2 regions of the Rhodoferax sp. P1_F3 genome follow, and region 2 is predicted to be linked to the other one. Evidence: predicted binding sites of a transcription regulator. Region 2 holds the regulator's gene; the other holds the start of a gene.
The links. The regulator NrdR, encoded in region 2, represses ribonucleotide reductase genes. The targets are predictions, from matches to a motif close to CACNANATNTNGTG.
Positions count from the first base shown of each region.

Region 1: AC1DZ5_RS15525 (ribonucleoside-diphosphate reductase subunit alpha) is a predicted target of NrdR. The motif match lies at 13,880-13,893, and genes of this name have one in related genera.

Region 1 is NZ_JBFUBO010000009.1:82,122-98,269, reverse strand. Features, by position in the region: gene AC1DZ5_RS15605 (M61 family metallopeptidase) at 1-264, shown strand, start outside; gene AC1DZ5_RS15600 (enoyl-CoA hydratase) at 282-1,061, shown strand; tRNA gene AC1DZ5_RS15595 (tRNA-Met) at 1,087-1,163, shown strand; gene AC1DZ5_RS15590 (hypothetical protein) at 1,266-1,658, shown strand; gene miaB (tRNA (N6-isopentenyl adenosine(37)-C2)-methylthiotransferase MiaB) at 1,755-3,095, shown strand; gene AC1DZ5_RS15580 (nidogen-like domain-containing protein) at 3,215-4,039, shown strand; gene AC1DZ5_RS15575 (hypothetical protein) at 4,121-4,339, opposite strand; gene AC1DZ5_RS15570 (diguanylate cyclase domain-containing protein) at 4,526-5,869, opposite strand; gene AC1DZ5_RS15565 (PDC sensor domain-containing protein) at 5,869-6,426, opposite strand; gene AC1DZ5_RS15560 (DMT family transporter) at 6,428-7,342, opposite strand; gene ffh (signal recognition particle protein) at 7,339-8,703, opposite strand; gene AC1DZ5_RS15550 (cytochrome C assembly family protein) at 8,782-9,585, shown strand; gene AC1DZ5_RS15545 (PP0621 family protein) at 9,582-9,812, shown strand; gene AC1DZ5_RS15540 (sensor histidine kinase) at 9,812-11,551, shown strand; gene AC1DZ5_RS15535 (sigma-54-dependent transcriptional regulator) at 11,530-13,035, shown strand; gene ampD (1,6-anhydro-N-acetylmuramyl-L-alanine amidase AmpD) at 13,028-13,627, shown strand; gene AC1DZ5_RS15525 (ribonucleoside-diphosphate reductase subunit alpha) at 13,992-16,148, shown strand, end outside.
Region 2 is NZ_JBFUBO010000006.1:330,055-346,202, reverse strand. Features, by position in the region: gene AC1DZ5_RS12435 (YybH family protein) at 1-604, shown strand, start outside; gene AC1DZ5_RS12430 (L,D-transpeptidase family protein) at 654-1,916, shown strand; gene AC1DZ5_RS12425 (peptidylprolyl isomerase) at 2,000-2,614, shown strand; gene AC1DZ5_RS12420 (peptidylprolyl isomerase) at 2,618-3,124, shown strand; gene AC1DZ5_RS12415 (UDP-2,3-diacylglucosamine diphosphatase) at 3,142-3,945, shown strand; gene AC1DZ5_RS12410 (HD domain-containing phosphohydrolase) at 3,920-5,542, opposite strand; gene AC1DZ5_RS12405 (DUF349 domain-containing protein) at 5,601-8,333, opposite strand; gene AC1DZ5_RS12400 (lytic transglycosylase domain-containing protein) at 9,214-10,032, shown strand; ZMP/ZTP riboswitch at 10,051-10,178, shown strand; gene glyA (serine hydroxymethyltransferase) at 10,220-11,464, shown strand; gene nrdR (transcriptional regulator NrdR) at 11,559-12,008, shown strand; gene AC1DZ5_RS12385 (GspH/FimT family pseudopilin) at 12,082-12,651, shown strand; gene pilV (type IV pilus modification protein PilV) at 12,636-13,238, shown strand; gene AC1DZ5_RS12375 (PilW family protein) at 13,240-14,145, shown strand; gene AC1DZ5_RS12370 (pilus assembly PilX family protein) at 14,142-14,714, shown strand; gene AC1DZ5_RS12365 (pilus assembly protein) at 14,711-16,148, shown strand, end outside.

The DNA of each region.
Region 1 (16,148 bases), on a different contig from region 2:
CTGCGCGGTGGCGTGGCCGAGAAAGCCGGCTTTGCCGCCAATGACGAATGGCTGGCGGTGCAAACCGAGGGCGAACCCTGGCGCATGCAAACGTTGGACGACTTGACGCTGTACACCGGCAAAGCAAAAAAGGTCGGCGCGCTGGTGTCGCGCGACAAGCGCTTGATGAACCTATCGTTGACGCTGCCCGCCCCCACCACGGCCGTGCGCCTGTCCATCCGCGACGCTGCAGCCGTCGCAAAATGGCTGGACGGTAATTCTTGAAACCTGGAGACTTCCTCATGACTTACGAATGCATCACCACCCGTATCGAAGGCGACAAGGTCGCCATCATCACGCTGAATCGCCCCAAAGCGCTGAACGCGCTGAACGACCAGCTCATGGACGAGTTGGGCGCAGCGCTCAAGGGCTTTGACGCCGATCCGGCGATTGGCTGCATCGTGCTCACCGGCAGCGAAAAAGCGTTTGCAGCGGGTGCCGACATCACGGTGATGGCCAAGTTCAGCTTTGCCGATGCTTATAAGGGCGACTTCATCACGCGCAACTGGGAGACCATCCGCAGCGTGCGCAAGCCTGTGATTGCCGCGGTGAGCGGCTTTGCCTTGGGCGGCGGCTGCGAGCTGGCGATGATGTGCGACTTCATCATCGCCGCCGACAACGCCAAATTCGGCCAGCCCGAGATCAAGCTGGGCATCATCCCCGGCGCGGGCGGCACGCAGCGCCTGCCGCGCGCCGTGGGCAAGGCCAAGGCGATGGACCTGGCGCTCACCGGCCGCATGATGGACGCCACCGAGGCCGAGCGCGCCGGGCTGGTCAGCCGTGTGGTGCCACTGGACAAGTTGCAGGAAGAAGCCCTGGGCGCCGCGCTGCAGATTTCCGCCTTCTCGCAGGTCGCCACGATGGCGGCCAAAGAGGCCGTGAACCGCGCGTTTGAGGGCACGTTGGCCGACGGCATCGTGTTCGAGCGCCGCCTGTTCCACGCCCTGTTTGCCACCGCCGACCAGAAGGAAGGCATGGACGCCTTCGTAAACAAGCGCGCGGCCCACTTTACCCACCAATAAATTTTGGTCTATAATTCTGGGCTCCGGTCGTATAGCTCAGTTGGTTAGAGCGCAGCATTCATAATGCTGATGTCGGTGGTTCAAATCCACCTACGACCACCAGATTGAGAACCCGCAGTGCGCAAGCCCTGCGGGTTTTTCTTCGGCCCCACACGCCCTGCGTCGGTAAAATCGCAGCTTCTTCACAGCCTCTGGATACACACCATGAACCGCTGCGCTTCTCTCACCGCTCTGGCACGCGCCTGCTGCATCGCCACCCTCATGGCGGCGACCGCATGGCCCGCGCTAGCCCAGACCACGGCCGTGGTCGCCATCCGCCAATTCCCGCCCAAAGCTGTGCGCGGCACGCTGCTCGTCGTTGCCCCCCCTGAGGTGGTGATGGACGGCAAGAAAGACCGGTTGTCCCCAGGCTCGCGCATCCGCGGCTCCAACAACATCATGGTGATGTCGGGTGCGCTGGTGGGGCAGACCGTGGTGGTGAACTACACCCGCGAGCCCACCGGCATGATCCACGACGTATGGATCCTCAGCGCCGACGAGATCCGCCTGCTGCCCGTGCCGGCCCCGGCCCCCACCCAGCCCGTCATCACCCAGTAAGCGCCGCCGCGCTGCTTTTAAGCCAAAACGGCCTCTAGCCCTCGCGAACAGTGCGCGAGCAGCTCCTTTATTCATAGCATTTTCCCGGGGTACGCCATGTCCAAAAAAGTCTTTATCAAAACCTTTGGTTGCCAGATGAACGAGTACGACTCGGACAAGATGGCCGACGTGCTGGGTGCCGCGCAGGGCTACGAGCCCACACAGAACGTGGACGAGGCTGATCTGATTTTGTTCAACACCTGCTCGGTGCGCGAGAAGGCGCAGGAGAAGGTGTTCTCCGACCTGGGTCGCATCAAGCACCTGAAGAAAAAAGGCGTGCAGATTGGCGTGGGCGGCTGCGTGGCCAGCCAGGAGGGGGCCGAGATCATCAAGCGCGCGCCCTATGTGGACGTGGTGTTTGGCCCGCAAACCCTGCACCGCCTGCCCGAACTGCTGAACCAACGCGCTCTGCAAAACAAGCCGCAAGTGGACATCAGCTTCCCCGAGATTGAGAAGTTCGACCACCTGCCACCCGCCAAGGTAGACGGAGCGTCTGCCTTTGTGAGCATCATGGAAGGCTGCTCCAAGTACTGCAGCTACTGCGTGGTGCCCTACACGCGTGGCGAGGAAGTGAACCGCCCGTTTGAAGACGTGCTGGTAGAAATTGCCGGCCTGGCCGACCAGGGTGTAAAAGAGGTGAACCTGCTGGGGCAGAACGTGAACGCCTGGCGCCACACGATGGGCGGCACCAGCGAGATGGCCGACTTTGCGACGCTGCTGGAATACGTGAGCGACATCCCCGGCATTGAGCGCATCCGATACACCACCAGCCACCCCAACGAGTTCACGCCCAGCCTGATTGCGGCCTACGACAAGCTGCCCAAGCTGGTGAGCCACCTGCACCTGCCCGTGCAGCACGGCAGCGACAAGATCCTCATGGCCATGAAGCGCGGCTACACCGCCATGGAATACAAGAGCACCATCCGCAAGCTGCGCGCCATCCGCCCCGACATGTCTATCAGCTCCGACTTTATCGTCGGCTTCCCCGGCGAAACCGATGATGACTTCGCCAAGATGATGAAGCTGATTGTCGACATCGGCTTTGACAACTCGTTCAGCTTCATCTTCAGCCCCCGCCCCGGTACGCCCGCGGCCAACCTGCACGACGAAACCCCACACGAGGTGAAGCTAGCCCGTCTGCAGGAGCTGCAAGCCGCCATCAACGCCAACATCGCCCGCATCAGCGACCAGCGCCTGGGCACGGTGCAGCGCATCCTGGTGGAAGGTGCCTCCAAGCGCGACAACGGCGAACTCATGGGACGCACGGAGTGCAACCGCGTAGTGAACTTTGCCGGTCAGCCGCGCCTGGTGGGGCAGCTGGTGGATGTGCGCATCACCGAGACGCGCAGCTACACGCTGCGCGGCGAAGTGCTGACGCAGGAGTTGGCAGGCGCTTGAAGCGCGTAACAAGCCCTTACAAAACAACGGGCTGCGAATAGTCCGAAAGAGCCATGACGCCAGGCACTACTCTGGGCTTTCTTGAAGATACTCAGCTTTCGTTTTAAGGGAGCTTTCGTATGTTCAAAAAAATCACTGCTGGCGCTCTGCTGGCTGTTACCTTTGCCGCCGCACCGGCCTATGCGGCTGCCGTGCATGATGCCAATCTGTTCACCACCAACACCTTGGCACGCAATGACGATCTGTCCACGGGTCTGGTGTCGCTGGGCTTCAACGTCAATTTCTTTGGCCAGAGCTTCAGCAACCTGTATGTGAACAACAACGGCAACGTGACGTTCAACAGCCCGCTGTCCACCTACACCCCCTTCAACCTGGTGACCACCAACGTGCCCATGCTGGCCCCGTTCTTTGCGGACGTGGATACGCGCAACGCAAGCAGTGGTGTGACCCAGTACGGCCAAGCAGTGCTCGATGGCCACCAGACGTTTGGCGTGAACTGGCTCAATGTGGGCTACTACAACAGCCAGGCAGACAAGACCAACAGCTTTCAGCTCATCGTGACCGACCGCTCGGACACGGGGGCCGGCAACTTTGACTTCCAGTTCAACTACGACAACGTGAGCTGGGAAACCGGCAGTGCCACTTCCAGCGCTGGTGTGAACGGGTTTGGTGGAAACTCGGCCCGCGCAGGCTGGTCCAACGGCACCAACGCCTCCTTTGAACTGGCCGGATCTGCCGTGAATGGCGCCCTATTGAACTCCGGTGGCAATGCCCTGGTGACCCACAGCCTGAACTCCACCATCGATGGCCAGTACAACTTCCAGGTCCGCAACGGCACGGTGGTCCCCTCGGTGCCGGAACCCGAAACCTATGCCATGCTGCTGGCCGGTCTGGGCTTGATAGGTGCAGTCGCCCGCCGCCGCGCGAAGGCCAGCAAGGCCTGATCAGCTTGCTCGCCGTCAGCGCATTGCGCTGACAAAAAAAGGGCTCCCTCGGGAGCCCTTATTCATGGTGATGGCAGTGGCTTACTTCGCGGCTTCAGCCTTCTTCTCCACTGCCTTCTTGGCGTGGTGCTTAACCTTCTTCACCTTCTTTTCAGGTGTGGCCGCAGGCGCTTCCTTGGTGTCCTTCTTGGCTTCCACCTTGGCAGGGGCTGTGGCCGCAGCAGGGGCCGCGGCGGGTGCCTGAGCAAACGCACCTACAGAAATCAAGCCAGCGATCAGGGTTGCGAGAACTTTGTTCATGTCAGTAGCCTTTCAGGTTTTGAGATTCGCTCCAGTGAATCTGGATGCCCTCCCACAACGCTAGCCACGCGCGAATGTTGACCAGTTTGTGTTAACACGGAGTAAAGCTGCAGATTTCACGCCACTTGCTACCATTTCAGGAGCGGCTGGCGCAATATCCACAAGGGCTGGCGGGAAACGCTATTGCTATACTGTTTCGAGTGCAGTACCTGCGCCCTTTCGGGAGCGTTTTGCCGCGTACATGGCTTGGTCTGCTTCCTTGAACAGGCTGTCGATTACCTGGTTCACTCCATTAAATATTGCAAATCCCACGCTCACGCTGGTGGTGTGCGTATGCCCGTCCAGCAGGAAAGGCGGGAGTAGCGCCTCCTCGATCTTCTCGGCCATGGCGCGCGCCCGGTTCTCGGCCTCTTGCACAGACTCACCCAGGTCCGAAATCAGCACCACAAATTCATCACCCCCCAGGCGCGCCACCGTGTCAGTCATGCGCACACAGGTCAGCAGGCGTGCGGCGAGTTGTTGCAGTAGCAGGTCGCCCATGTCGTGACCCAGGTTGTCATTCACCCACTTGAAGTGGTCCAGGTCCAACAACAGCAAGGCGCCCAGCGTTCGGCTACGCGCACTGGCCAAGCGGGCCTGGTTTAAACGGTCCATCAGCAGACGCCGGTTGGGTAACTGGGTCAGTGGGTCACGGAATGCGAAATCAGCGATCTGCTCCTGCGCGAGTTTGCCCTCAGTCACATCCTGATAGGTGCCGGTGACGCGGGTGGCCAAGCCCGCAGCATCGCGTTGTGTGACTTTACCCCGGCTGTGAATCCAGACCCAATACCCATCCCTGTGCTGAACCCGGTAGTCGATCACAAAAGCTTCCACCTGTCCCGCGTCATGGCGCGCACTGGCCGCCAGCCAGGCGGGCACATCCTCTGGATGGACCCGCGCACGCCAGCCAGCCTCGTTGTCCACTGGATCGTTGGGGCCCAGCCCGATGATTTCCTGCGCCCGGGCATTGACCTCCCGTTTGCCGGTGACAAGGTCCACGTCCCACAACCCGAGGTCACCGCCGGCCAGCGCCAGATCCATGCGCTGGGCATGTTTCTTGGCCTCCTTGTCGCGGTCGTGGGTGAGCGCCAGCAGCGCCAATTGTTTTCGCTGCAGCAGATACACAATAAGAAGCAGCAACAGTGCCAGCAACACATACCCTTGGCTGTAAATCAACACCGTACTGCGCCAAGGCGCCAGCAAGCCCCCCATTTCACGACTCACCGCCAACACCAGGGGCTTGTCCATGCCGACTCCCTGAGGGTCGATGGTTCGTATGGCCATCATGCGGTCTTCACCGGTGCTGTAAACAATCCCGGTCATCAGGCTCTCAGTCTGACCACTGTCGAGGTGGCGACTGAACATGGAGCCGGGCACAGCCAGGCTCTTGCCCTCGGTGGCCGGGTTCGGTGGCATGGCCATTAGCACCTTGCCTTCCCCATGCGCCAGCGCGGCACGCATGTCGGGCGCATACAGCACCGAGCGCAGCATCACCGAGAAATACTCGCAGTGACGATGCCGGCAAAGCTGCCATGAGCATCGGTCGATATTTTGGCCAATACAAGGGAGTAAACATTGAGCCGGGTAGTGAAAGGCTCGGACACATACAAGGTGTCAAGTTGTGGACGGTTTTTTGGATTCTGGAAATAGGGTCGTTCGCCGAAGTTGCTGCCCAGCAGCTCGGCACGGTTCGATGCCAGAACATCTCCTTGGGGCCCAATCACCAGCAGGGTGCGCACGCCCGGCATGGCCGCACTCAAGGCCTTGAGCTGGCGCGACCCGGCAACTTGCAGGCCGTCTGGGGCGAAATGCGCCATGTCATTACGCACGCCGTCCAGTGCTGCTCGCACACCAGCCAATTGGCGGCTAATGTTGTCGTCCACCAAGCGGGCCTGGTCCAGCAGGCGCTTGCCCTCGCGCTGCAGCAGGCGTTCGCGCTCATCCACCACCAGAGACACCAGGATCGCCCCCAGTAGCGCCAACAGCATGGTCGCCAGCGCCCACTGAATGCGGTGCTGGTGCCGGGTGGCATGGATCATTTGTTGCATGTCAGGCTCTTGTGGGGCGGTTTGGCGCCGAGTGTACGGGCAGACAGGCCTCATGGGCCGTCAGCCAAGCCCCCGTAGCACCACACACCGCGATCAGCCCCATGCCCACCAGCGACCAATGGTCTGGCACATGGGCAAACAAGAGCCATCCTCCCAGCATGGCAAAGCCGATCTGCGCATACATATAGGGCATGAGGGTGGCCGCCGGGGCGTGCTTAAAGGCCAGGATGAACAGAAAGTGCCCCACGGTGCCCATCACGCCCATCAACAACAAGCCGCCCCACAGCGCGGGTGCCGTGATCTCGGCCCACACCCATGGCAAGGCCAAAGCGGGCAAGATGGCGCCCACCCAGCCGGTGTAGAACTGCATGGTCATGGGGTCTTCGGTACGCGCCATGCGGCTGGTGAGCAGTTGAAAGCCGGCATTCGCCACCACCACGCCCACCGGGAACAGCAGGGCCCAGGTGAAATCCTGGCCACCCGGGCGCACGATGGTCAACGTGCCAATGAAGCCGCCAGTCACCAGCAGCTTGCGCAAAGGCGACACGGTTTCGCGCAGCATACGCGCCGCCAGTAGCGTGACGACCAGGGGCGTGACCAGCACGATGGCCGTGAACTCCCCCACCGGCATGTGCTTGAGGCTGAGAAAGGCCAGCAGGCTGGTGGTGAGCAGCAGCACACCTCGCGCCACATGCAACCCCAGGTGCCGGGTGTACAGCAGCGCTCGCCCGCGCTGGGGGTACACCGCCACGGTGGTGGCCACCGCCTGAAACAGGTAGCGAAACCCGATCGCCACCATCAGCGGAACGCCCAATGACACCCACTTAGTAGTCGTGTCCAGCACCGCAAAACAGGCCATGGCGAGCACGGCCAGGCCAATGCCGGCCAGCGTGTTGGGGCGTGCCGATCCGTTCAAAACGGCATCTTGGGCATGCCCTTCATGCCGCCCAGGCGCTTCATCATCTTCATCATGCCGCCGCCCTTCATCTTCTTCATCATGTCCTGCATCTGCTCAAACTCCTTGAGCATGCGATTGACTTCCTGCACATGCACGCCAGCGCCTGCGGCAATGCGGCGCTTGCGGGTGGCCTTGATGAGGTCGGGCTTGCGGCGCTCCAGCGGTGTCATGCTGTGGATGATGCCTTCCTTGCGCTTGATGTCGCGCTCCGCCTTGTCCATGTCGACCTGACCGGCCTTGGCCGCCATGGCAGCGGGCAGCTTGTCCATGAGGCTGGAGAGCCCGCCCATCTGCTTCATCTGCTGGATCTGGGACAGGAAATCGTTCAAATCGAACCCGCCACCGCTCTTGACCTTGTCGGCCAGCTTCTTCGCGGCTTCGATGTCCACGCCGGCGGTGACCTGCTCCACCAGCGCGACGATGTCGCCCATGCCGAGGATGCGGCCCGCATGGCGCTCGGCGTCAAACACCTCCAGACCGTCGAGCTTTTCGCTGGTACCGGCAAACTTGATGGGCGCGCCGGTGACCTGGCGCACCGACAGCGCCGCACCGCCACGCGAATCGCCATCGGTCTTGGTCAAGATGATGCCGGTCAGCGGCAGCGCTTCCTTGAAGGCCTTGGCGGTGTTCACCGCATCCTGGCCCTGCATGGCGTCCACCACGAACAGCGTCTCCACCGGATTCAGCGCGGCGTGCAGGTTTTTGATTTCCAGCATCAGCGCTTCGTCAATCGCCAGACGGCCTGCTGTATCGACCAGCAGCACGTCGAAGAAATGTTTTTTGGCGTAGTCCAGCGCCGCGCGGCCAATGTCCACGGGGTTCTGGTCCGGCGTGGACGGAAACCATTCGGCACCGGCCTGGGCCGTCACGGTCTTGAGCTGTTCAATGGCAGCGGGGCGGTACACGTCACCGGACACCGTCAGCACCTTCTTCTTGCGCTTTTCGATCAGGTGCTTGGCCAGTTTGGCCGTCGTCGTGGTTTTACCGGCGCCCTGCAAACCCGCCATCAGAATCACGGCGGGTGGCTGCGCGGCGAGGTTGATATCACTCACCCCCTCGCCCATGGTGGCCGCCAGCTCGCGGTTCACGATGCTGACCAGCACCTGGCCGGGTTGCAGCGACCCCAGCACTTCCTGGCCCAAGGCCTTGTCTTTCACGCGGGCAATGAAGTCACGGACCACCGGCAAGGCCACATCGGCCTCCAGCAGTGCCATGCGCACCTCGCGCAGCATGTCGGTCACATTGCTCTCGGTGATGCGGCCTTGGCCGCGCAGGTCTTTGACGAGGCGGGAGAGTTTGTCGGTGAGGGCGGAAGCCATAAGACGTATTCCGGCTGGCGGAACCTGTGGTGAAGGCCAGCCGGGGGCTGGCAGGGAGCAAAACGCTAAACTGTGGACATGATTTTAGCCAGTGCGTCCCCCACCAGCCTGACCCTGTCGGTTTTGGCAGCCAGCGCCTATGCCTGGCCAGCGCTGCGCGCGCGCATCCTGTCCGCCCAGACCGCCCGTGCCTGGGTGGCGGTGGCCTGGTTGCTGCACGGTGCCGCCTTGGCCTGGAGCCTGTTCGGTGAAAGCCCGCACTTTGGCTTTGCACCGGCGCTGTCGGTCACGGCCTGGCTGGTAGCCGCGGTCTACGGCGTAGAAAGCCAGGTGTTCCCACAACTGGAAACCCGCTGGGCACTGGCGGCCGTGGGCTCGGCGGCCGTGCTGCTGGCCTGCATATTCCCTGGTGCCAGCCTGGTCGCCACTGCATCGGTGTGGCTGCCGGTGCATCTGGCGTTTGGCGTGGCCTGCTACGGCCTGTTCGGCACCGCGGTGGTCCACGCCTGGTTCATGACGCGGGCCGAAGCCCGCATCCGCCAGGCGGCTGACCCCCACAGCGGGCTGCCACTGCTGACGCTGGAACGCCTGACCTACCGCCTGGTCGGCGCAGGCTTTGTCCTGCTGACCATCACACTGGCTGTAGGTTACTGGTTTGGCGATGTGGTGTATGGCGCCACCCATGCATGGCACTGGGACCACAAGACCGTGTTCTCGCTGCTGTCGTGGATCACCTTTGCCGTGCTGCTGGTCGGGCGTGCGCAATTCGGCTGGCGCGGCAAGCGTGCCGTGGGTGTGCTGTACGCAGGCTCGGTGTTGCTGTTTCTGGCCTATGTGGGCTCGCGCTTTGTGATGGAAATCATTCTCGGGCGGGTCGCGTGAAATACCTGCTCGTTTTCCTGGTCGTCTTTGTGGTGGCCTGGCGTTGGCGCAGTGCACGGGATGGGCAGCACCAAAGCCGCGTTCAGCAAAAAGCCGCGCGGCTGTCGCAACCCACCGCCATGGTGGCCTGCCTCCGCTGCAGCGTGCACCTGCCTGAGCACGATGCCGTGCAAGGCGCACACGGTAGCTACTGCAGCGCGGCCCACCGCGCCGCCGCCGAAAGCTGATGCCCACCGCCCACCCCGAACACTCCTGGTTTGGCCCCGCCCTGGAAGTAGGGCCGCCCCAGGAGGGGCACGACGACACCCAGGAATTCGCCCGCTTGTGGCAGGGGTTCATGACGGCACGCCTGACGCTAGGCGTGGTATTACTGGTGCTGCAAAGCGTGTTGTACGCCAGTGGCAACGCCCACAGCAAGGCCTTGGTGGGGGTAAGCGTTGCCTACTTCATCGGCACGTTGGTGGCTCGGGTGTTTGCGCGACCACGCCCCCTGGGACAGGCTTTCAACCGCGCCTGGGGCGTGCTAATCGGGCTGGACGTGCTCGCTTTTTCTGCCATGCAGCTGCTGCAGGGCAACACCCTTAACTACACCCCCTTGTTCGCGCTGCCGATTCTGCTGGCCTCGGTGCTGGGGTCGTTGCGTCTGGCGCTGGGCACTGCGGCCGGTGTCACCATGCTGCTACTGGGCGCCACGCTGTGGACGTATTTGTCCAGCCCGGCCGATGCCACGCCCTACCTGGTGCAAGCCGCCCTCAGCGGTGCGGGCTACTTTGTGATTGCGCTGCTGGCGCACCAGCTGTCGTCGCGGCTGGTCAGCGCGGGCAAGCGCGCACGCCTGAGCCAGCTGGCGGCCAATGTGCAGCGGCAAGTGAACGAACTAGTGATTGAAGCACTGCCCGATGGCGTGATGATTGTGGACAACGCGGGCAATGTGCGCGCAGCCAACCCCGCCGCCCGCACATTGCTGGGCACGCCCGTGGCCCTGCGCGCCAACACCTTTGACCTCAAGGGCGAACCCGCTTGGCACGCCCTGCTGCAGCTCACACGCCTGAGCATGGGCACCGGACGCGGCCAGCAGGCCGAAATCACCATTCGCCATGAGGGCGCCGGACCACGCCGCGTGTTGGCACGCACACGGCTGGCAGCGCCCCAGGGCATTGGCCATGAAAGTCTGTGTGTGCTGTTTCTGCAAGACCAGCGCGAGCAGGAGGCCCGCTTGCGCACTGAAAAACTGGCCAGCATGGGCCGCCTGTCCACGGCCGTGGCGCATGAAATTCGCAATCCGCTGGCCGCCATTGCCCAGGCCAACGCACTCTTGGACGAGGACATCACCGACCCGCGGCAGAAGAAACTCACGGCCATGGTGGGCCAGAACGCCAAGCGTCTGGAGAAAATTGTGGACGACATTCTGAATGTCTCCCGCATCCGCGGCTCCGGCCCGCTATTGCAACCGGGCGCCGTTTTGCTCAATGAATTGGTGCACCGTATCGCAACCGACTGGGCCACCCAAAATGGCCTGGGTGCGCTTCTGCAGATTCGACTGACCGAACACGCTGCTTGGGTGCGTTTTGATGCCGACCACCTGCGACAAGTCCTAATCAACCTGCTGGACAACGCGCGCCGCTACGCCAGCAAACATGTGGGCAGCATCCAGGTGCTGACTGTGGTGCAGGCACAAGCCAGCAGCGTGTCTGTGTGGAGCGACGGCGCGCCCATGGACCAGTCCGTGCAGCGCCACTTGTTCGAGCCCTTCTTTTCTTCCGAGAGCCGTTCCAGTGGACTGGGCCTGTACATCTGCCGGGAACTCTGCGAACGCCACGGTGCGTCACTCAGCTACCAGCGCAGCCCGCAAGACCTGGAAGGCGTCACCACAGAAGGCAATGAATTCGTGGTCGCACTGGCCCTTCCCGAGTCCTCGGCGCCGCAGGACAATACCGATACACCATGGCAAACCACCCTGTACTGAGCGACGCCCGCATTCTCGTCATCGACGATGAGCCGGATTTGCGCACCCTGTATGAACTCACCCTGCTGCGCGAAGGCTACCGCGTGGAAACCGCGGGCACCGTGCAGGACGCCAAGGACCAGCTGGCCCAGCAGCGCTTCGATGCCGTGATCACCGACATGCGTCTGCCTGATGGGCTGGGCACCGACATCCTGAGTCAATTGCGTGCCGAGCAGCGTACCGAGCGCTGCATTGTCATCACCGCCTACGGCTCGGCGGAGAACGCGGTGGAATCCCTCAAGGCTGGGGCGTTTGACTACCTGACCAAGCCGGTGGACCTGAAACAGTTTCGCAGTGCGGTAGCCAATGCGCTACAGGGCGTCTCGTCCAATGCACCCTCAGCAACAGGAGCCAAACCCACTGCAACCAAAATCTGCAACACTGCCTTGCACCCATCAGGCCTCGCTACACTGGACCGTCTGGCCGGCACTTCGGCCACCATGCAAAGTGTGAAAGAGCGCATTGTCAAAGTAGCGCGCAGCATGGCGCCGGTACTGGTACGCGGTGAATCGGGCACCGGCAAGGAGCTGGTGGCCAGAGCCGTGCATGCCAACAGCCACCGTTCCACGGGTCCGTGGGTCGCTGTCAACTGCAGCGCCATTCCCGAGAACCTGATGGAGGCCGAGTTTTTTGGCGCCCGCAAAGGTGCGTACACCGGGGCTATGCAGGACCGCAGCGGTTTTTTCCAGGCGGCACACGGTGGCACCCTGTTTCTGGACGAGATTGGTGATCTGCCTCTGGCCATGCAATCCAAGCTGCTGCGTGCCATCCAGGAGCGTAATGTGCGCCCCCTGGGCTCGCACCAGGAGGAGGCCGTGGATGTGCGCATCGTCAGCGCCACCCACAAGGATCTGAGCGCCGAAGTCCAGGCGGGGCGCTTTCGCCAGGATTTGTTTTACCGCCTGAATGTCATCGACATTTATATCCCACCGCTGCGAGAGCGCTGCGAGGATTTGCCGGCCCTGTGTGGCGCCTTGTTGTCGCGCATCGCGCAGGAGTCCGGCTCGGCCGTTGCACAGCTGTCACCCCATGCCATGGATCAGCTTGCACAACTTCCCCTGCAGGGGAATGTCCGCGAACTGGAAAACCTGCTGCACCGCGCGGTGGCGCTCTCCGACGGCACCGTGCTGGAGCTGGACTCCCACCCTCTTGCCACAAGCCCGATCCCGTTACGCACAGATGATGCACCGGCCACGTCAAAGCAGGCACTGCAAGCGGTTGCGCCCATCCATCCTGTCGCCGCGACCGTAGAGATCCCCGACGACCTGCAAGGCCATCTGGATAAGCAAGAACGTGAAATCCTGGTGCGTACTCTCAAAGAGACGCGCTACAACCGCACAGTGGCAGCGCAGCGGCTGGGCATCAGCCTGCGCCAGATCCGCTATCGCATGGCACGCCTTCAGATCGACGTGCCCCATGCTTCGGATGAAGCACCTGATGCCTGAGCCACACGCGTCAATCTGGCAGAACGGCTGGTACCGTTTTGCGCACCGACAGGAGTCACCGAACTTCGGCCCACGCCCGGCCGCCGCCCAGGTAGATTTGATCGTGCTGCACTCCATCAGCCTGCCACCGGGCCAGTACGGCACCGGCCAAGTGCAACGCCTGTTCACCAACACGCTGGACTGGAATGCACACCCATACTTCAAAAGCATTGAAGGGATGCAGGTTTCTGCCCACTTTTTTGTGCAGCGCAACGGAGATATCTGGCAGTTTGTGAGCTGTGACGCCCGTGCTTGGCACGCCGGCGTTTCCCACTACCGCGGCAAAGACAACTGCAACGACGACTCCATTGGTATTGAGCTGGAAGGACTGGAAGGGCACACCTTCGAGTCGGCTCAATACGAGGCCTTGCAGGCCTTGTGCCCTGCCATTGCCCAACACTACCCAATCCAATACATCGCGGGGCACGAACACATCGCACCAGGACGCAAAGCCGACCCGGGACCGGGCTTTGAATGGACACGGCTGCACAAAAGCCTAGGGCTTCCAACCTCAAGCTTTCCGGCCGACACCAACAGTTTGGTAACAAAATAAAAATATTTCGGTGCTGTTTGGTGTCCCCGCAAAGTACGCGGCCGTACACACCAAAGCGGCGCACACAGCAGCCATGCGCCTCGTAAGGGCAAATGCCCCCAGGAGGCGCGTCAAATGGCGCTGTAGATCCGAAAAAGCCCATCTAGCAAGGGCTTGCGATTGTGGCCCTGCAGCCCCCCTGCAAACTGCCGTAGCCGCACCACCACACAAGCACGCGGTACACTACCGGTAGTGGCTTGTCACCACCCCAGACCCCAGATATAGTGTGCGCTGGTGAAGACGCACACTGACGAATTCGACCCCTACAGCGCCAGCCGGCGGGTCACCAGACGCACATAAAAACACTGATTTAGACGAGGAAATCATGCAATCCATTTCTACCGTAACCTCCACCCCCACAGCCACTCTGCTGACCGCGCACAGCACGGCCGCCGCAGAAGGTGGCGCGGTCAACACCTTGGCCCATTACCAGATCATTCGCCGCAATGGCGCCGTGGTTCCGTTCGAGCCCAACAAAATCGCCGTTGCTCTGATGAAGGCCTTTCTGGCCGTGCACGGCACCCAGGGTGCGGCCTCGGCCAGCGTGCGCGAAACCGTGGACGGTTTGACCCAGCAAGTGATCCGCGCGCTGATGCGCTCGCGTCCCGGAGGCGGCACCTTCCCGATTGAAGACGTGCAAGACCAGGTGGAACTGGGCCTGATGCGCGGCGGCCACCACGAAATCGCCCGCGCCTATGTGCTGTACCGCGAACGCCGCACCCAGGAGCGCGCCAAGCAAGTCGCGCAGGCAAAACCTGCCGCACCGGTCATCCATGTACTGGAAGCCGGTCAGCGTGTGGCGCTGGACCTGGACCGCCTCCAGTCCCGCATTGAAACCGCATGCTCGGGTTTGGGCGCAGATGTCAAAGCCGACCCCATCGTGGCCGAAACCATGCGCAACCTGTACGACGGCGTGCCCATGGACGAGGTGTACAAGGCCTCCATCCTGGCGGCCCGTACCCTGATTGAAAAAGACCCGGACTACACCTACGCCACAGCGCGCCTGTTGTTCCACACGATTTCCCGTGAGGTGCTGGGACGCGACGTAGCCCAGGCCGACATGCAAGAGGCCTATGCCGATTACTTCCCAGGTTTTATCAAGCGCGGTGTGGACGCCGAGTTGCTGGACGAGAAGCTGCTGCAGTTTGACCTGAAGCGCCTGGGCGCCGCCGTCAAGGCCAGCCGCGACCTGCAATTTGATTACCTCGGCCTGCAGACGCTGTATGACCGCTACTTCCTGCACGAAGGCAAAACCCGCATCGAACTGCCCCAGGCCTTCTTCATGCGCGTGGCCATGGGCCTGTCGCTGGGCGAGATTGACCGCGAAGCCCGTGCCATCCAGTTCTACGAAGTGCTGTCCAGCTTCGACTTCATGTCCAGCACGCCCACGTTGTTCAACAGCGGTACGCTGCGCTCGCAGCTGTCCAGCTGCTACCTGACCACCGTGCCAGATGACCTGGACGGCATCTACGAGTCCATCAAGGAAAACGCCCTGCTGTCCAAATTTGCGGGCGGCCTGGGTAACGACTGGACCCGCGTGCGCGCACTGGGCTCCCACATCAAGGGCACCAACGGCGAATCCCAAGGCGTGGTTCCTTTCCTCAAGGTGGTGAACGACACCGCCGTGGCCGTGAACCAAGGCGGAAAGCGCAAGGGCGCGGTGTGCACTTACCTGGAAACCTGGCACCTGGACATCGAAGAGTTTCTGGAGCTGCGCAAGAACACCGGCGACGACCGCCGCCGTACGCACGACATGAACACGGCCAACTGGATCCCCGATCTGTTCATGCGCCGTGTGATGGAGAAAGGCAGCTGGACCCTGTTCTCGCCCTCCAACGTACCCGACCTGCACGACCTGTTTGGCGCCGACTTCGAAAAAGCCTATGTGGCCTACGAAGCCAAGGCCGCACGCGGCGAGATCAAGCCTTCGCGCACCGTCGAGGCCGCCGACCTGTGGCGCAAGATGCTCACCATGTTGTTTGAAACCGGCCATCCCTGGATCACGTTCAAGGACGCCTGCAACGTGCGCTCGCCCCAGCAGCACGCTGGTGTGGTGCACTCTTCTAACCTGTGCACCGAGATCACGCTCAATACCTCGGACACCGAAACCGCGGTCTGCAACCTGGGCTCGGTGAACCTGCGCCAGCATTTGAAAGACGGCGAGAACGGCAAGACTTTAGACCACGACAAGCTCAAGCGCACCATCTCCACGGCCATGCGCATGCTGGACAACGTGATCGACATCAACTACTACGCGGTCAAGAAGGCACGTGATTCGAACATGCGCCACCGCCCCGTAGGCCTGGGCGTCATGGCCTTCCAGGACAGCCTGTACGCGCTGCGCATTCCTTACGCCAGCGACGCTGCCGTGCAGTTTGCCGACGAATCCATGGAAGCCATCAGCTACTACGCCTACTGGGCTTCCACAGAGTTGGCCCGCGAGCGCGGCCAGTACTCCAGCTTTAAGGGTTCGCTGTGGGAC
Region 2 (16,148 bases):
GCTCCCCTCCCCCGTGCCCGCAGTGCCTAGCGCCGCTGTGGTCGCAGCAGCGCCTCCGGCCAAAGCCCCACCGACCCTGCCAGCCCAGGCACCGGTCAAGGCGCCCCCCACATTGGCCACCGCACCAGCACCTGCCGCCACCGTGGCCGCTGTCACGCCACCTGCGGCGACTGTGCCTCCCGTTGCGGCAGCTGCACCAGTGACCACACCAGCCCCTACGCCCACTCCACAACCGGCCGCCGCGCCCGCCCATGTGGCCGCCAATGGCAACAAGGAAGTGGAAGCCGCCGTGCGCGCGTGGGCCCATGCCTGGGCGTCCAAAGACGTCAAAGGCTATCTGGCCTCGTATGGCAAAGAGTTTGACCCACCCGGCAACGCCAACCGCAGCGCCTGGGAAGAAGAGCGCCGCCAACGCATCACCAGCAAGTCCAAAATCAGCGTGAAACTGGAAAACCTGATCATTTCCATTAACGGCAACAAAGCAGTAGCCAAGTTCCGCCAGGATTACAAGGCCAATGAACTGGCCGTATCCAGTCGCAAGGCGCTGGACTTGGTCAAGGCCGGCGAACGTTGGGTCATCGTGCGGGAGTCGGTGGTCAACTGAGTCTCAGCGACTGCAGTTTGTGTTCACCATGCTTTGCTCCCCCCAGACCTTGCGCCATTCTCCGGACTCCTCTTTGCAGGCCACGCTACGCACCGTAGTGGTGGTGCTCGCTTTCTGCCTGGGCAGCAGCTTGGCGTTTGCAGCAAAGCGCGCGGCCAAACCCAACCCTGCGCCCGCCCCAGTCACGCAACAGCCCTCGGACTCTGACGGCGTGGCCGAGGCCCGCTTGATCGAGGTCTACACCCTGATTGGCAAGGGCCAGAACCGCGAGGCGCTGGCCAAAGCGGAGCACCTGGCACAAGATCTGCCGCACTTTCAGCTGGCCCAGTTGGTGTATGGAGACCTGCTGGCCGCACGCACCCGCCCCCTGACCGTAGTGGGCGATGTCCCCGAGGCCATGGCGCGTGAAGCCTCTGGCACGCTGGGCGAACTGCGCGAAGAGTCTCTGCGCCGCGTGCGGGCCCTGAAGGAGCGCCCGACTGTCGGCATGGTGCCCACCCAGTTTTTGCAACTGTCCCAGCGCACCAAGCATGCGATTGCGGTGGATGCTTCACGCTCGCGCTTGTACCTGTTTGAAAACACCGCATCGGGCCTGAATTTGGTGGCGGACTACTACATCTCGGTGGGCAAGGCCGGGACGTCCAAAACCGCAGAGGGCGACCAGCGTACGCCGCTGGGCATCTACTACATCACCAGCAATCTGGACCGCAAGTCGCTCAAGGAGTTTTATGGCTCCGGCGCCCTGCCCATCAACTACCCCAACATTCTGGATACCAAGCGTGGCAAGACCGGCGGCGGTATTTGGCTGCACGGCACACCACCCAACCAGTTCTCGCGCCCGCCCTTGGCCACCGACGGCTGCGTGGTGCTGGCCAATCCCGATCTGGACCACATCATCCGTACAGTAGAGGTGCGCTCCACGCCTGTGGTGATTTCGCCCCAGCTGCAATGGGTGTCGCCCAACAGCTCGCGCGGCGAGGCCAAACCGTTTGAAGACGCCTTGCTGGCATGGCGCAATGCCAAGACCTCCGGCGACATCAACCAGGTGCTGTCCTTCTACACGTCCGACTTCTCCAGCAATGGCAAGTCGCTGACGCAATGGACACCCACCCTGCGCTCCGAGATGGACAAAATGCAGGGCCGTACCATCCAACTGAAAGATGTGTCCTACCTGCGCTGGACAGACAGTGCCGACACCATGGTGGCCACCTTTGGCGAGGTGGCCGATGGGGTGCGCGTGGGTTGGACCAAGCGCCAGTACTGGATACGCCAGGGCAACCATTGGAAAATCTTCTTTGAAGGAGTCTTGTAGTGGGACTGTTCACCTCTGTACCTGCCTCGGTGCCCACGCGCCGAGCCGCCTTGGCCGTGTGCGCCACGCTTTTGCTGCCGTCCATGGCACTGGCAGACGAGCTGCCGCGCGTGAAATTCCAGACATCGGCCGGGGAGTTTGTGGTGGAGTTGTACGCTGACAAGGCGCCGAAGACAGTGGAAAACTTCTTACAGTACGTGAAAGACAAGCACTACAACGGCACAATTTTTCACCGCGTGATCCCTAACTTCATGGTGCAGGGCGGCGGCTACGACACCAAGTACAACGAGCGCCCCACCCGTGCACCCGTGGTCCATGAAGGCCGGGATGCTTTGGCCAAAGGCGGCCCGCGCAATGTGGTGGGCACGCTGGCCATGGCCCGTACCAATGACCCCCAATCCGCCACCGCACAATTCTTCATCAATGTGCAGGACAATGCGTTTCTGGACCCGATTCTGATTCCGCCGGGCGACCCGGTTCCCCGTTTTGAGTACCAGGGCCAGGTGTACAAAGACACCCCCCGCGCAGCACTGCTGAACTCGCCCCAGTTGTTCGGCTACACCGTGTTTGGCAAAGTCATCAGCGGCATGGAGGTAGTCATGAAAATCAAGGCGACGCCTACGGGCGCAGGCGGACCTTTCCGCAGCGACGTTCCCCAAACCCCCATCATCATCAACTCCGCCACAGTGGCGAAATAAACCATGAGCAATCCCCAAGTCGAACTCCACATCACAGGCTACGGCGTCATCACGCTGGAACTGGATGCTGACAAAGCCCCCAAGTCCACCGCCAACTTCCTGGCCTATGTGAACAAGGGCCACTACAACAACACCATCTTCCACCGCGTCATCCCCGGCTTTATGGTGCAAGGTGGCGGCATGGAACCGGGCATGGGCCAGAAGTCCACCGACGCCCCCATTGAGAATGAAGCCAACAATGGCCTCAAGAACAATGTGTACACCGTGGCCATGGCACGCACGGGCGATCCCCACTCCGCCACGGCCCAGTTCTTCATCAACATTGCCGACAACGGCTTCCTGAACCACACCGCGCCCTCCACCCAGGGCTGGGGCTACGCCGTGTTTGGCAAAGTGATTTCGGGCACCGAGGTGGTCGACAAGATCAAGGCTGTGAAGACGGGCCGCAAGGGCTTTCATGACGATGTGCCCAAGGAAGACGTCATCATCGAAAAAGCCGTCGCGCTGTAAGCCCCAGGTGCTGTGGGATGGAACTGCACACACCGTCCCACTGGCAGCGCATCGACTTCATTTCTGACCTGCACCTGCAGGCCAGTGAACCGCAGACCTTCGAGGCCTGGCGCCAGTACCTGGACCAGACCTCGGCGGATGCGGTTTTTATTTTGGGTGACCTGTTTGAAGTCTGGGTGGGCGACGATGTGCTGACCCAGACCTCCAGCTTCGAAGCCGAATGCAGCCGTGTGCTACACCGTGCATCACGGCGCCTGCCTCTCTACCTCATGCACGGCAACCGCGACTTTCTCATGGGCGATGCCCTGATGCGGGCCTGCGGTGCCACCCTGCTCCCCGACCCCACGGTTCTTCAGTTCGGCCCTGCACGCTGGCTGCTCAGCCATGGGGACGCACTTTGCCTGGGCGACACCGACTACCAGGTGTTTCGCAGCCAGGTGCGCAGCCCGGAATGGCAACACACATTCTTGAGTCAACCTCTGGCCATGCGGCAAGACATTGCCCGCAGCCTGCGCAGCCAGAGCGAAGCCAGAAAACAGATGGGAACCGAATACGCCGATGTGGACACCCCGGCCGCGCTGCAATGGCTGGCCACTGAAAATGCCTCGCACCTGCTGCACGGCCACACACACAAGCCCGGTTTTCATACGCTGGATACGGCGCATGACCGCACGGTGCTCAGCGATTGGGATTTAGGGGCCACGCCACCCCGTGCGGAGGTGTTGCGCTTGTCGCGACACCCGCATGCAGGCACCGATGTGCAAGTCCAACGCCTGCTGCCGGACAGTCCCGAGATCAGTTCACCCAGGCTTGCGGATTGACCTCGTCAATCTGCCAGGGATCCAGAAACTGCTGGGCGTAACGCAGGTAGACCTCTTCCTGCACAAAGATATCGAACAGGTCCGGATCGATGTGGCCACCGGTGCGGAACTTGTGCATGATGCCCATGGCCTGTGACAGCTTCATGCCCTGCTTGTAGGGGCGGTCTCGCGCGGTCAGCGCCTCGAAAATATCGGCAATACCCATGACCCGGGCCTGCACCGACATCTGCTCACGCGTGAGCCCCTTGGGGTAACCCTTGCCGTCCATGCGTTCGTGGTGGCCGCCGGCGTACTCGGGCACATTCTTCAGATGCTTGGGCCAGGGCAGCTGCTCCAACATCTTGATGGTGGCCACGATGTGGTAATTGATGATGTCGCGCTCGCCGGCAGTCAGCGTGCCGGCGCGGATTGTCAGGTTCTCGATCTCTTCTGCGGTCAGGAAATCCGACTCCACGCCATCGGTGTTGCGCCACCGAGCACCGGTGCCAATCTGGCGGACCCGCTCCACGTCGGCATCCTTCATGAACTCGCCGCCCTGGTTGGCCTTGCGCAGAAACTCGCGGTCGTCGTTCAGTGCGTCAATGGCCGTGCGGGCGGTGGACATGACTTCTGCCTCTGCGGTGGCATCACGTGCCTCGCGCAACGCCAGTTGTTCGCGCAACGCAGCTATTTCCAGGTCACGCTTGAGCACTTCAAAGCGGGTGTCCACCAGCTGCATCCGGTCAAACAGGGTCTGCAGCTTGGTGGCCTTGTCCACCACATGCACAGGGGTGGTGACCTTGCCGCAGTCGTGCAGCAAACCGGCGATCTTCAGCTCGTAGCGGTCGCGATCGTCCATCGTGAAGTCGGCCAAAGGCCCGCCCTGGGTGGCGTTCACCGCCTCAGCCAGCATCATGGTCAGCGCGGGCACGCGCTGGCAGTGGCCACCGGTGTAGTGGGATTTCTCGTCAATGGCCAGGTTGATCAGGCTGATGAAGGACTCAAACAGCGTTTCCAGCTGCGTCATCAGGTTGCGGTTGGTGATGGCAATGGCGGCCTGGGAGGCCAGGGATTCAGCCAGGCTCTGGTCGGCACTGGAGAACGAAACCACAGCACCGGTCTGCGGGTGTTTGGCATTGATCAGCTGCAGCACGCCGATGACGTCACCCTCATGGTCCTTCATGGGTACGGCCAGGAAGGACTGCGAGCGGTAGCCGGTGCGTTCGTCAAACAGGCGAGTGCCGGAGAAGTCGAAATTGGCCTCGGTATAGGCGTCGGCGATGTTGACGGTCTGGTTGTTCAGCGCCGCGTAGGCGGCAACCAGTGAATCATTGTGCTTGCCTTCCGCATCGCGCAGCGGCAGATTGGGGAAGTTGATGGGGTTGCCGGAGGTTCCGCCCATGGCGATGTGCAGGGAATCGGTCCGCAAGATCTCAAACCGCAGCGCCTGCTGGTCATCGGTCATGCGGTACAGCGTGCCGCCGTCCGCGTGGGTAATCGTCTTGGCCGCGACCAGGATGCTCTCCAGCAAGCGCGTGATGTCGCGCTCTTTAGAGAGGGCCGTCCCGATGGCGTTGAGTTGCTCCAGCCTGCGCAGCAGGTCGTCCACTGAGTCCACAGTTTCCCCCTTGGTCAAAACGCCCTCCCTCGCTGGCAGCGCCATTGTTCCACGCCGCTTAGCGCTTGAGCAACACTTTCAACGCATTCTGCAAACGGCGGGCATCGGCGGCGTTGAATTCACCGGCCAACACCGCAGCGGTGTCCTGGCCCCAGGTTTGGGCAGGGGCTGGGTCGTTGCGGCGGGTCAGCAACTGCAACTGCAGGCCGCGGCGCGCATCCAGGTGCTCGGCGGGCGTGGGCACTTCGGCGGCCATTTCCAGGCGCAGCAGCGACTGTGCCGCTTGTGGCTTGGCGCCGCCCTCCACGGCCTTCACCCACACCGGGCGGTTTTGGGCCGCGGCACGGTTGCCCAGCTCTTGGGCCGGCGGCAACAGGCTGGCATCGCGCTTTTCCCACGCGGTCAGCAGCTGGGTCAGCGCCTCGCCATGGGCTTGGGCGGCCAGTTTCCTCAAGGCCAGTTGGGCGTGTTCCAGTGCATCACGCTGGGCACGGAAGGCCGTGTCGCCCAGGCGTGGCGCAGCAGGTGCGTAGCTGCGGTCCCCACGGTCACCCCGGTCGTCGCGGCGCGGACCACGGTCACCCCAAGGGGCTGCGGCACCATCACGGCCACCACGACCGGCACCAGCGTCCTTGCGGTCGCCAAATTTGCCACCACGGCCACCGGGCGCAGCAGGCGCTTCTTTTTTCATGCCAGGCCGGTCATCGCCACGCACGGCGACCACGGGTTTGGGTGCCGGTTTGGCGGGTACAACGGCTGCCACAGGGGTTTCCTCTGCGGCAACTTCGGGTGCAGCATCAGTTTCAGCACCGGCATCCGCTATCGATTCAGGAGCAGCCTGCGCAGATTCCACGAGGGCTACAGGCATATTTGGTGCCTCAGCAGCGGCAGACTGGGCCGCCTGCTCTTGTGCACCGGCGGCTGTCACATCGGCTTGCGCCTGAGCCTGGCCTTGCAAAGCGGCTTCCAGCGCGGCCATGGCGGCGCGAATCGCCTGGGCGTCACCCGAAGCATTGGCGGCTTCCAGCGCCTTGGCAGCATCCAGCACGCTGCGGTCACGTGCGCCCAGAGCGGTTTCTGCCTTTTCACGCTCGGTCGTCTTGCGGTTGAACGCGTCGTCGATAGGCTTGCGGAAAGCGTCCCACAGCTTTTGCTCTTGGCGGCGGTCAATTGGCACTGCATGGGCCTGGGCTTGCCAGCGCTGCTGCAGTGCCTTGACGGCGTCGATGCGCAGCACCGGGGCGTCGCCCAGCACCTTGGCTTCCTCAATCATGGCGTGGCGAGCGGCCAAGCTTTGGGCTTGCAGCGCTTCCAGCGGGGCCGCAGCGTTGGCAATCGCGGCTTTCCACAGGGGTTGCAGCTCAGCAAACACCTTTTCGCCCACATGGCCACCTTCGCGCCAGCGGTCGCCGAACTGGTGCAGGATGCGATTGAAGCCCTTCCAGTCGTCGTCCAGCGCGGTGCGGTTGGCTTCGGCCCAGGCGTTGACCTCGGCAATCAGGGCCAGGCGCTGGGCTTTGTGCTCGGCGGATTCGGCCTTCACCTTCTCCAGCCAGCCCTCGACCACTTTGTAGGCCTCGTTGCAGGCTTCGTCAAAGCGCTTCCACAGCGCGTGGTTGGGCACACCGCCTTGGTCGGTTTGCTTCCACTGGTCGCGCAGGGTACGCAGGGTTTCCTGCATCTTGCGGCCACCAATGGCCTGGCCTTCGGGACGCTTGAGCAGGCCTTCGGCCTTGGTGACCAGCTCCTCGCGGATCTGGTCGGCGCGCCAACGCTGCCAGCCTTCCAGTTCACCGGCGGCGGCCAGCGCGGCATGGGCCTGGTTTTCCAGCTTGCCGTCGATCACTTTGCCAAATTCCTTGAGCGCATTGCGCAGCGCATTGGCCGCGCCGGCGCTGGCCTTGCCATGGCCTTCGGCCACTTCCAGCTCCAGCGTATTCAACGCAGCACGCACTGCGGCACTGGCTTGGGCACGCACTTCGGGATCAATCTTGGGTTTGGCCTGCTTGGGCGGTGCTTCAGCAGGCACGCCGCGCGCGGTGCGCAACTCATCGGCCCACACGGGCACGGGCGGCAGCGGCGCGCTGGCGTCCGCTGCAGCAGCCACAGCCAGGTTCAAGGCAGCCTGGAATGCGTCCCACACCACCAACAGTTGGCCGCGGGAAGCGTCCAGCAGCGGCGGGAACTTCAGGTCCACACTGGCCCAACTAACATGCGCCACCAGCGCAGTAGCCTGGGTTTGCCAATGCTCCACGTCGGCGCGCAGGGCATCCAGCGCTGACTGGGCATCGCCCCAGGGTTTGGTGGACAGCACTTCAATGCGCTGGGCCAGCAGGACGGCGGCCTCGCGCTGCACCTGCACCTGGTGCTGCAGGTCTTCAATGCCGCGCACGCGCTCGGCCAGTTGGGTTTTGAGGGTGGCGAGCGGCTCTTTGCTCAGGGGGGCACCGGCTTTGGCGGCATCGCGCTGCCAGGCCAAGGCATCAGCAATATTGAGCTTGGCCGTGTCGATCAGCGCCTGGGCGCGGGCGGCCCACTCGGCGGCCAGGGCCTCTTGCCCCTTGGAGCGGCGGGCTTCGTCGAGCTTTTCGCGCACCAGCTTGGCAGCGCCCTTGTCCTTGATGCTGAGTTCCTTGAACACTTCAGACAGCTGCTCGGCCGCTGGGTTGCCCAACAACCACTCCCGAATGCGGGATGCGCGCTCGCCCGATGTGGCCGCAGTGAAGGCGCCCCCGGTCAGGCTATCTAGGTGGGCAATATCGGTGTGTTTGGCAGAGGTGGGCGACGTCACAGTGGGCTCGGGAATAGGTTGAATGCAAATGCGCAACCGGCTATTTTCGCCGCGAAATGAAGCCCCTATCGATGTTTTTGATATGCCCCGCAAGTGGTGTGGCAAGCTGACCTCTGCTGGCTCCTCATTTTTGAAGAAAATAAGACCCTAGCCCCCGTATTCATTGCGCAAGCAGCTATCAAATGAATAGCATAGTGAACGAACGCGTCTACAGGAGAGCGACAGCATCTGCTCTATCTATATAGAGGGACTGTGCGATTCCCCCCAGAAGACACTGCGCAAAAACAAGAAAGCCCGACACCAGTCTTCACAGACAGGTGCCGGGCTCGATGGCTGACCACAGGTCCATGCCATCAGGGGTTGCCGCAAGGGAGTATGGCGTCCCAAGCGGTCTAGAAGCAATAGATTGCCTCCTTTGAAGTTACCGGGGCCGCTTTATCACGGTGCCTTCAGCACGGACTGGCTACTGCCGGTAATTCGCCTGCAACTGCAGACCGCCCCACTCTAGTCATGCTCCCGGTGGGATGCAAATCGATCTTTCAATGGATCTGCTGCCTCCGATTAGAAAGATTGAGGCACCCAGTCTATTTGCCCGTTGGTTACGGTTTTTACCCTGAAAAGGCCCTCTTCAAATCTTTTAATGCATAAAGAATCAATTCATTATTGTTGACTATGTATATAAAAGCCACCTAGAATCCGCCCATTCCAAGTTTTGACTAGGGATAACCCGCCCCGCTGCCGAACCCGGCATATTCAAATCGCTGCACATGTCGAGACGACGCCGCAGGATATTGATAGCGTACCAACCCAAACGAGGTGTCGAACCGCCCCGCTGAATAGCAGCGCCAAGGTGCCGGCCCCCGCCTAAGAAGGAAGAGCTATGACAGCGACTCAACAATTCACCAAGGGCCTGCGCATCGTTGCGACAGACATTGCCCAAGGTTTCTTCGAAATCACACACAACGGCTTCGCCCTGCTGGGCTTGGCCGTCATGTTTGCCGTTATCACCCTGACGGCAAAACCCGAAATCCGCCAAGCCGGAGAAGTTCAGCTCATGGGCTGGCTGCAAAACCGCCACGTGGTCGAGACCGGTCTGGTCACCGAGCCCGAAGCGGTGGACCGGGCCACTGCGACGAACCCGCAAGGCTTGCCCAAGCAACAGGCGGCCGTGGCCTTCTGGCTCAGCCGCAAGTACGGCATTGCGCCCGAGCCCCTGAGTGCTTTGGTGGCCGAGGCCTATGAAACCGGCCAGCGGACCAAGATGGACCCCACCTTGATCCTGGCCGTCATGGCCATTGAATCCGGTTTCAACCCGTTCGCCCAAAGCCACGTGGGGGCTCAGGGCCTGATGCAGGTCATGACCAAGGTCCACAGCGACAAGTATGAGAACTTCGGCGGCAAGATGGCCGCCTTTGATCCCGTGTCCAACCTGCGCGTGGGCGTGAAGGTGCTGCAAGAGTGCATCGCCCGCGCCGGCTCCGTGGAAGGTGGCCTGAAGTTCTATGTCGGCGCAGGCAACATGGAAGAAGACGGCGGCTACAGTGCCAAGGTATTGGCAGAACATGCCCGCCTGCAATTGGTCGCCTCTGGCCGCGCTGTGCCCATGGCATCGCCCATGCCTGTACCCGTCAAGCTGCAAGCGCCCTCTACGGCGACTCCCGCCACCGTGGAAAACGTAGCCAGCCTCGCCAACTCCTGAGCCGAGTCGGGTAAACTCCGCACTGCACGCAACTGGCGATAGGCGCCTGATCCAGCCGGATCATCGGCGCTGACGTGGGACACCACTGGGAAGCGTGCCGCAACCCTTTTCGGGATTGTGTTCAGCCGTTCGCCTGGGCAGCCCTGTGTCTTTCAGACCCACAGGCCCTTTGTCTTTTAGGACTGCCATGTACGACCGCAACATCCTCGTTGAACAAGCCGACCCCGAATTGTGGGCTGCCATCTTGGCCGAGAACGCACGCCAGGAACACCACATTGAGCTGATCGCCAGCGAAAACTACGCCTCCCCCGCCGTCATGGCCGCCCAAGGCAGCCAACTGACCAACAAATACGCCGAAGGCTACCCCGGCCGCCGCTACTACGGTGGCTGCGAACATGTGGACGTGGCCGAGCAACTGGCCATTGACCGCATCAAACAGATTTTTGGCGCCGAAGCCGCCAACGTGCAGCCCCATTGCGGCGCATCGGCCAACGAAGCCGTCTTCCTGGCTTTCCTGAAGCCTGGCGACACCATCATGGGCATGAGCCTGGCCGAAGGCGGTCACCTGACCCACGGCATGGCGCTGAACATGAGCGGCAAGTGGTTCAACGTGGTGAGCTACGGCCTGGACGCCAACGAGGCCATCGACTATGACGCGATGGAGCGTAAAGCCCATGAAACCAAACCCAAGCTGATCATCGCTGGCGCTTCGGCCTATTCCCTGGCTATCGACTTTGAGCGTTTCGCCAAAGTGGCCAAGGATGTTGGCGCCATCTTCATGGTGGACATGGCCCATTACGCGGGCCTGATTGCTGCCGGCGTGTACCCCAACCCTGTGCCCCACGCCGACGTGGTGACCTCCACCACCCACAAGAGCCTGCGCGGCCCCCGTGGCGGCATCATTCTGATGAAGGCTGAGCACGAAAAGGCCATCAACAGCGCTATCTTCCCCGGCCTACAAGGTGGCCCACTGATGCACGTAATCGCTGCCAAAGCAGTTGCGTTCAAAGAAGCAATGGCTCCCGAGTTCAAGACCTACCAACAGCAAGTGGCCCGCAATGCCAAAATCGTGGCGGAAACACTCACCGCCCGCGGGCTGCGCATCGTCAGCGGCGGCACCGACAGCCACGTGATGCTGGTCGACCTGCGCTCCAAGGGCATTACCGGCAAGGAAGCCGAGGCCGTGCTGGGCGCTGCCCACATGACCATCAATAAAAACGCTATCCCCAACGACCCCGAAAAGCCCATGGTCACCAGCGGCGTGCGCATCGGCACCCCCGCCATGACTACCCGCGGTTTTAAGGACGAGGAAGCCCGCGCCACGGCCAACCTGATTGCCGATGTGCTGGACAACCCACGCGACGAGGCCAACATTGCGGCTGTGCGTGCCAAGGTGCATGCGCTGACCTCGCGTTTCCCGGTTTACAAATGACCCCCACGCTCCGCGCTGCGCGTCGTCGCTGCCCCCCAAGGGGGCTCTCGCTTGCTTGGGGCGGCCCGGCGCGGCGCTCGGTATCGGGGTTGGCATGAAGTGCCCGTTCTGCAGTCATTCGGAAACCCAGGTGGTGGAGACCCGGATTTCTGAAGACGGGGACTTCATCCGCCGCCGCCGCCAGTGCGGATCGTGCGAAAAGCGCTTCACCACCTATGAGCGCCCGGACGTCAACTTCCCGGCCATCGTCAAGAAGGACGGTCGCCGCATCGAGTTTGAACGCACCAAACTGCTCGCCTCCATGAACCTGGCCCTGCGCAAACGGCCGGTGAGCACCGAGCAAATCGACAGCGCCATCGAACGCATCGAAGAAAAACTCCTCAACCTGGGCCTGCGCGAAGTCCAGTCCACCCGCATCGGCGAACTCGTCATGCGCGAACTCAAGAAGCTCGACAAAGTGGCGTATGTTCGCTTTGCCAGTGTTTACCGGAGTTTCGAGGACATTGATGAGTTCAAGACTTTGGTGGATGAGGTGAGTCGGTAAACTCCCGACAAATGGCCGCTTGCCATGCGCCAACGGTATACATCTTTGGCATGCAGAAACCTACACTGCAGGCATGCCCAATAGTAGATACGGAAGCAGTGGCTTCACCTTGATAGAGTTGATGATCACGCTGACTGTAGCCGGCGTTTTGCTTGCGATTGCAGTGCCCAGTCTCAAAGGGTTTGTGGCCTCAAACAGGCTTAGTTCCAATGTGAACACGATGGTCGGTCTAATTAACTATGCTCGTAGCGAGGCCATAGTGAGAAATCAGCCTGTCGTTATTTGCCCCAAAAGCACTTCTGGAAATAGCTGTGCGAGCTCAAACTTTTGGGGTCAGTATGACATCCAGGTCTTCATCGACAGTAATGGCAATAACGACCGCGGTGCAACGGAAACTCTTTTAAAAACTGTTTCCGCTATCGACACAACCGGTGATCAAGCGAGAATTGTCAGAAGAGGGGGAACAGGCATTATTGCTTTTCAATCGTCAGGGCTCTCACAAATTGCTCAAGGATTTGACATCTATGAAGTCAATAACGCTGATACAGCCTATGAACTGAAATATGGTCGCTCACTATGTATTAGTAGGTCTGGCAGAGTTCGAGTCGTCGCATATTCAACAAATCCATGCACCAATTTTTAAGTGATTTCAATATGAGGAAAAATTCAACTCAAGCTGGAGCAACGCTTATCGAAGCGCTGATCTCCATTTTGATTATGTCATTGGGACTATTGGGAATTGCGGGACTGCAATTAAATGCACTTACTTATCAAAAGTCTGCATGGTCCTCTCATCGAGTTGCAGAAATAGTAAATGACATTACGGAAAAGATTCGATCTAATCCATCAGCAGCGAAAATTGGCAATTACAGCTATACGTCAAATTACTCAACGGGTGCTACCGCAACATTTACATTAAACAACTGCCATAGCGCAACTGCATTTTGTAGCTTGGCGCAAATTGCAGCAGATGACACTGCAATCTTTGTCAGAAAAGCCCAACAGCTCCTCCCAGGTGGGGCGGCTCAAATTAATGGAAATAATTCGACAGGATACACAATAACCGTAATGTATTTTGATAAGGACTTTGTGAACCCTACTACGGGTGCCGCACAAAGTTCAACGGCATGCACTTCCACAACCACTGGAATTGATTGGCGAAACTGTTGCCCTCCCGCGGCTTCTGTGCCGAATGGGGTACGTTGCAGAAATTACTTTGTGAAGCTTTGATATGAAAAAATTTATCAAGGATTTTACAAAAAAAAGTCAACGAGGGGTAACTCTCATTGAATTGATGGTTGCACTAGTGATCGGTTTAATTCTAGTAATAGCAGCATCAGCCATATATCTATATTCCAAACAAAACTACAATACATCTTCCGAGACCACGCAAATAGAAGAAAACGGACGGTTTGCCCTCAATCTGTTGGCACAATACATTCAGACCGCAGGTTTTGTAATGATTGACCCATCTTCGCCACGACCACAGGGCCCAATTGACAACAAAATATTAGGTTGTAGCTTTGGACTAGTAAATGGAACGACAGCATCAACAATTGCGGATATAGCCTGCAGAACCACGGCAGCAGCAGGAAGTTTACCCTCTGAATCCATTGCGCTTTATTCAGAGACAGATGCCTACAACAGCAGCGGTGCCACTTATCAAGGCTATGACTGCTTGGGTCTTTCCTCTATACCAATGGGAGGGGTTTCAAATGCCATTCGATCGTATTTTTTTGTCGCAAGTACTACGGTGCAAACTCCAAATGGAATTGTCACTATGGGACAACTTTCATGCTTGTCCGACCGAACACCTTTGGCCGCTGTAACCCCTACATACCAGACGCAACCGCTCATACCTGGAATTGAACAAATTGCCTTTCGATACCAACTCCCCTCTGCATCAGACCCGGACGTAGCCCAAGTGGGATATGCGGCGTCAGCCTTGACTGCAACCCAATGGCCAACCGTTCTTGCAGTCGATATATGTGTGCTCGCAAAATCTATTCAACCTGCAAACAATAATACGGGTACCGCATATACAGACTGCTATGGGAATGCGTTGACAAGCACCTCAGGGGAAATCTACAGAGCTTTTCGAACGACAGTTCGACTACGTAACAAGAGCTCTGTATGAAAAATAATATTTTCTCTTTAAAGAAGAGAAACTCCAAGGGAATCTCCTTGGTCATGGTTCTAATCTTTTTAATGATTTTGAGTGGCCTCGCCATTACGGCAATTCAAAGCTCAACATTTTCCTCGCGCATTGCCGGAAATGAAGCAGATCGTACATTGGCATTCCAAGCCGCTGAAGCCGCGTTACGCGATGCAGAATACGACATTTTCAACGTCATCGCAGACGGAACCACTCCTTGCTCCAGCGCCACCCCAGTTTGCAGGACAGACCCGATATACCGTGGCAATGGCTTTGACACGACTTGCCCACTTGGGCTTTGCACTCCCAATACAACAACTCCCGTCTGGGAAGTCGCTGCGAATTGGGACGCGTCCAACACAAAAAGTGTTGCATATGGGACCTATACCGGTGCAACAGCACTTCCTGTTGTTAGTCGCCAGCCAAAATATATGCTGGAATATTTTAAACAAGGCGACTTTGCCGTATATCGCGTCACCGCTGTTGGATTCGGGGCAAATGACACTACTCGCGCATACCTGCAGATATCTGTGAAAGCAAAACCTGTATGAAAATACTCTTTAATACCATTGCGAATGCGCTGCAACGTTTTACTGCATTGCTATGTGTTGCATCAGCCAGCTCAATGGTGAGTTTGCCAGCGCAAGCGGTAAACTTTACTCCTCTCCCCCCATACCTCTCAGAGACAAAGGGAGCGCCAATGGTAATGCTCAATTTGTCGCGCGACCACCAATTATTCTATAAAGCTTATAATGAATACTCTGACCTTGATGGGGATGGAGCCCCAGAAACACAGTATTTACATAGCTATAGGTATTACGGATATTTTGACAATCATCGGTGCTACACCTATAACACTACGAGCAATCGGTTTATTCCCTCTCGAAAAGAGAATGGCAGCAGTACGACAACTCCAACCTACTGCGGCGGGACAGATGAATGGCATGGAAACTTCCTAAATTGGGCAACGATGACGCGCATGGATGTAGTGCGGCGTATTCTTTATGGTGGATATAGAAGTACAGACGACAGTATTGTGAGTGGCACTTCACTGACTGTATTGGAGCGAGCTCACTTGCCAACAGATGCCCACTCTTTTGTCAAATACTTTAGCAGTACGGCAGCAACGGTCAGAGGACTTACACCGTTCTCCACTGCAGAAATAAGCATTTGCAATCGCAGCCCTAAAAACGACCAATTTAGCCATCAAAATATTGGCGTCCCACAAATATTGGTGGCCGGTGGCAACTATGCATTGTGGAACTCGAATGAGCGCTGGCAATGCTACTGGAGTGAAGAAAAAAATGCTAGCAATGGAAACATTTCTGCAAGCTCTGGATTAAATGCCTCTGCCAACAACCCTTCTCGCGATACCAATGGCCTCGGTAGTGGCTCAACGACCGGCACCTACACTGTTCGCGTCGAGGTATGCAAGACCGGCTTGGACAATGCTGCGACGGGCACAACAGGCTTTACTGATGATGAAGAAGCAAAATGCAAGTATTACCCTAGAGGAAACTACAAACCTGCAGGATTGCTTCAGAAATATGGTGAAAAGAATGAAGCAGCATTTGGGCTAATAACTGGAAGCTTCAATAAAAATATATCCGGCGGTGTTTTACGCAAGAACATTGCCACCTTTACTGACGAAGTTGATCTGGATGATGGCCAGTTCACGCTAATTGATGGAATTGTCAAAAATCTGAACAAGCTGCGCATTTATGGTTACGACTACAACGACGGCACATATATCGGCGCAGATAATTGTAGTTACCAGCAAATTGGACTGGTCGAAGGGAAATGCACCAGCTGGGGAAACCCCATGGGCGAAATGTACTTGGAAGCATTACGATACATGGCGGGTAAATCTGCGACCGCAGATTTCAATACTACAGGTGGTAAAGATGCGGCAATTGGGCTAACTGTTGCAACTTGGAGCGATCCATTCGCAACCAGTACCGTCGCAAGTTTTGGTGATCAATTAT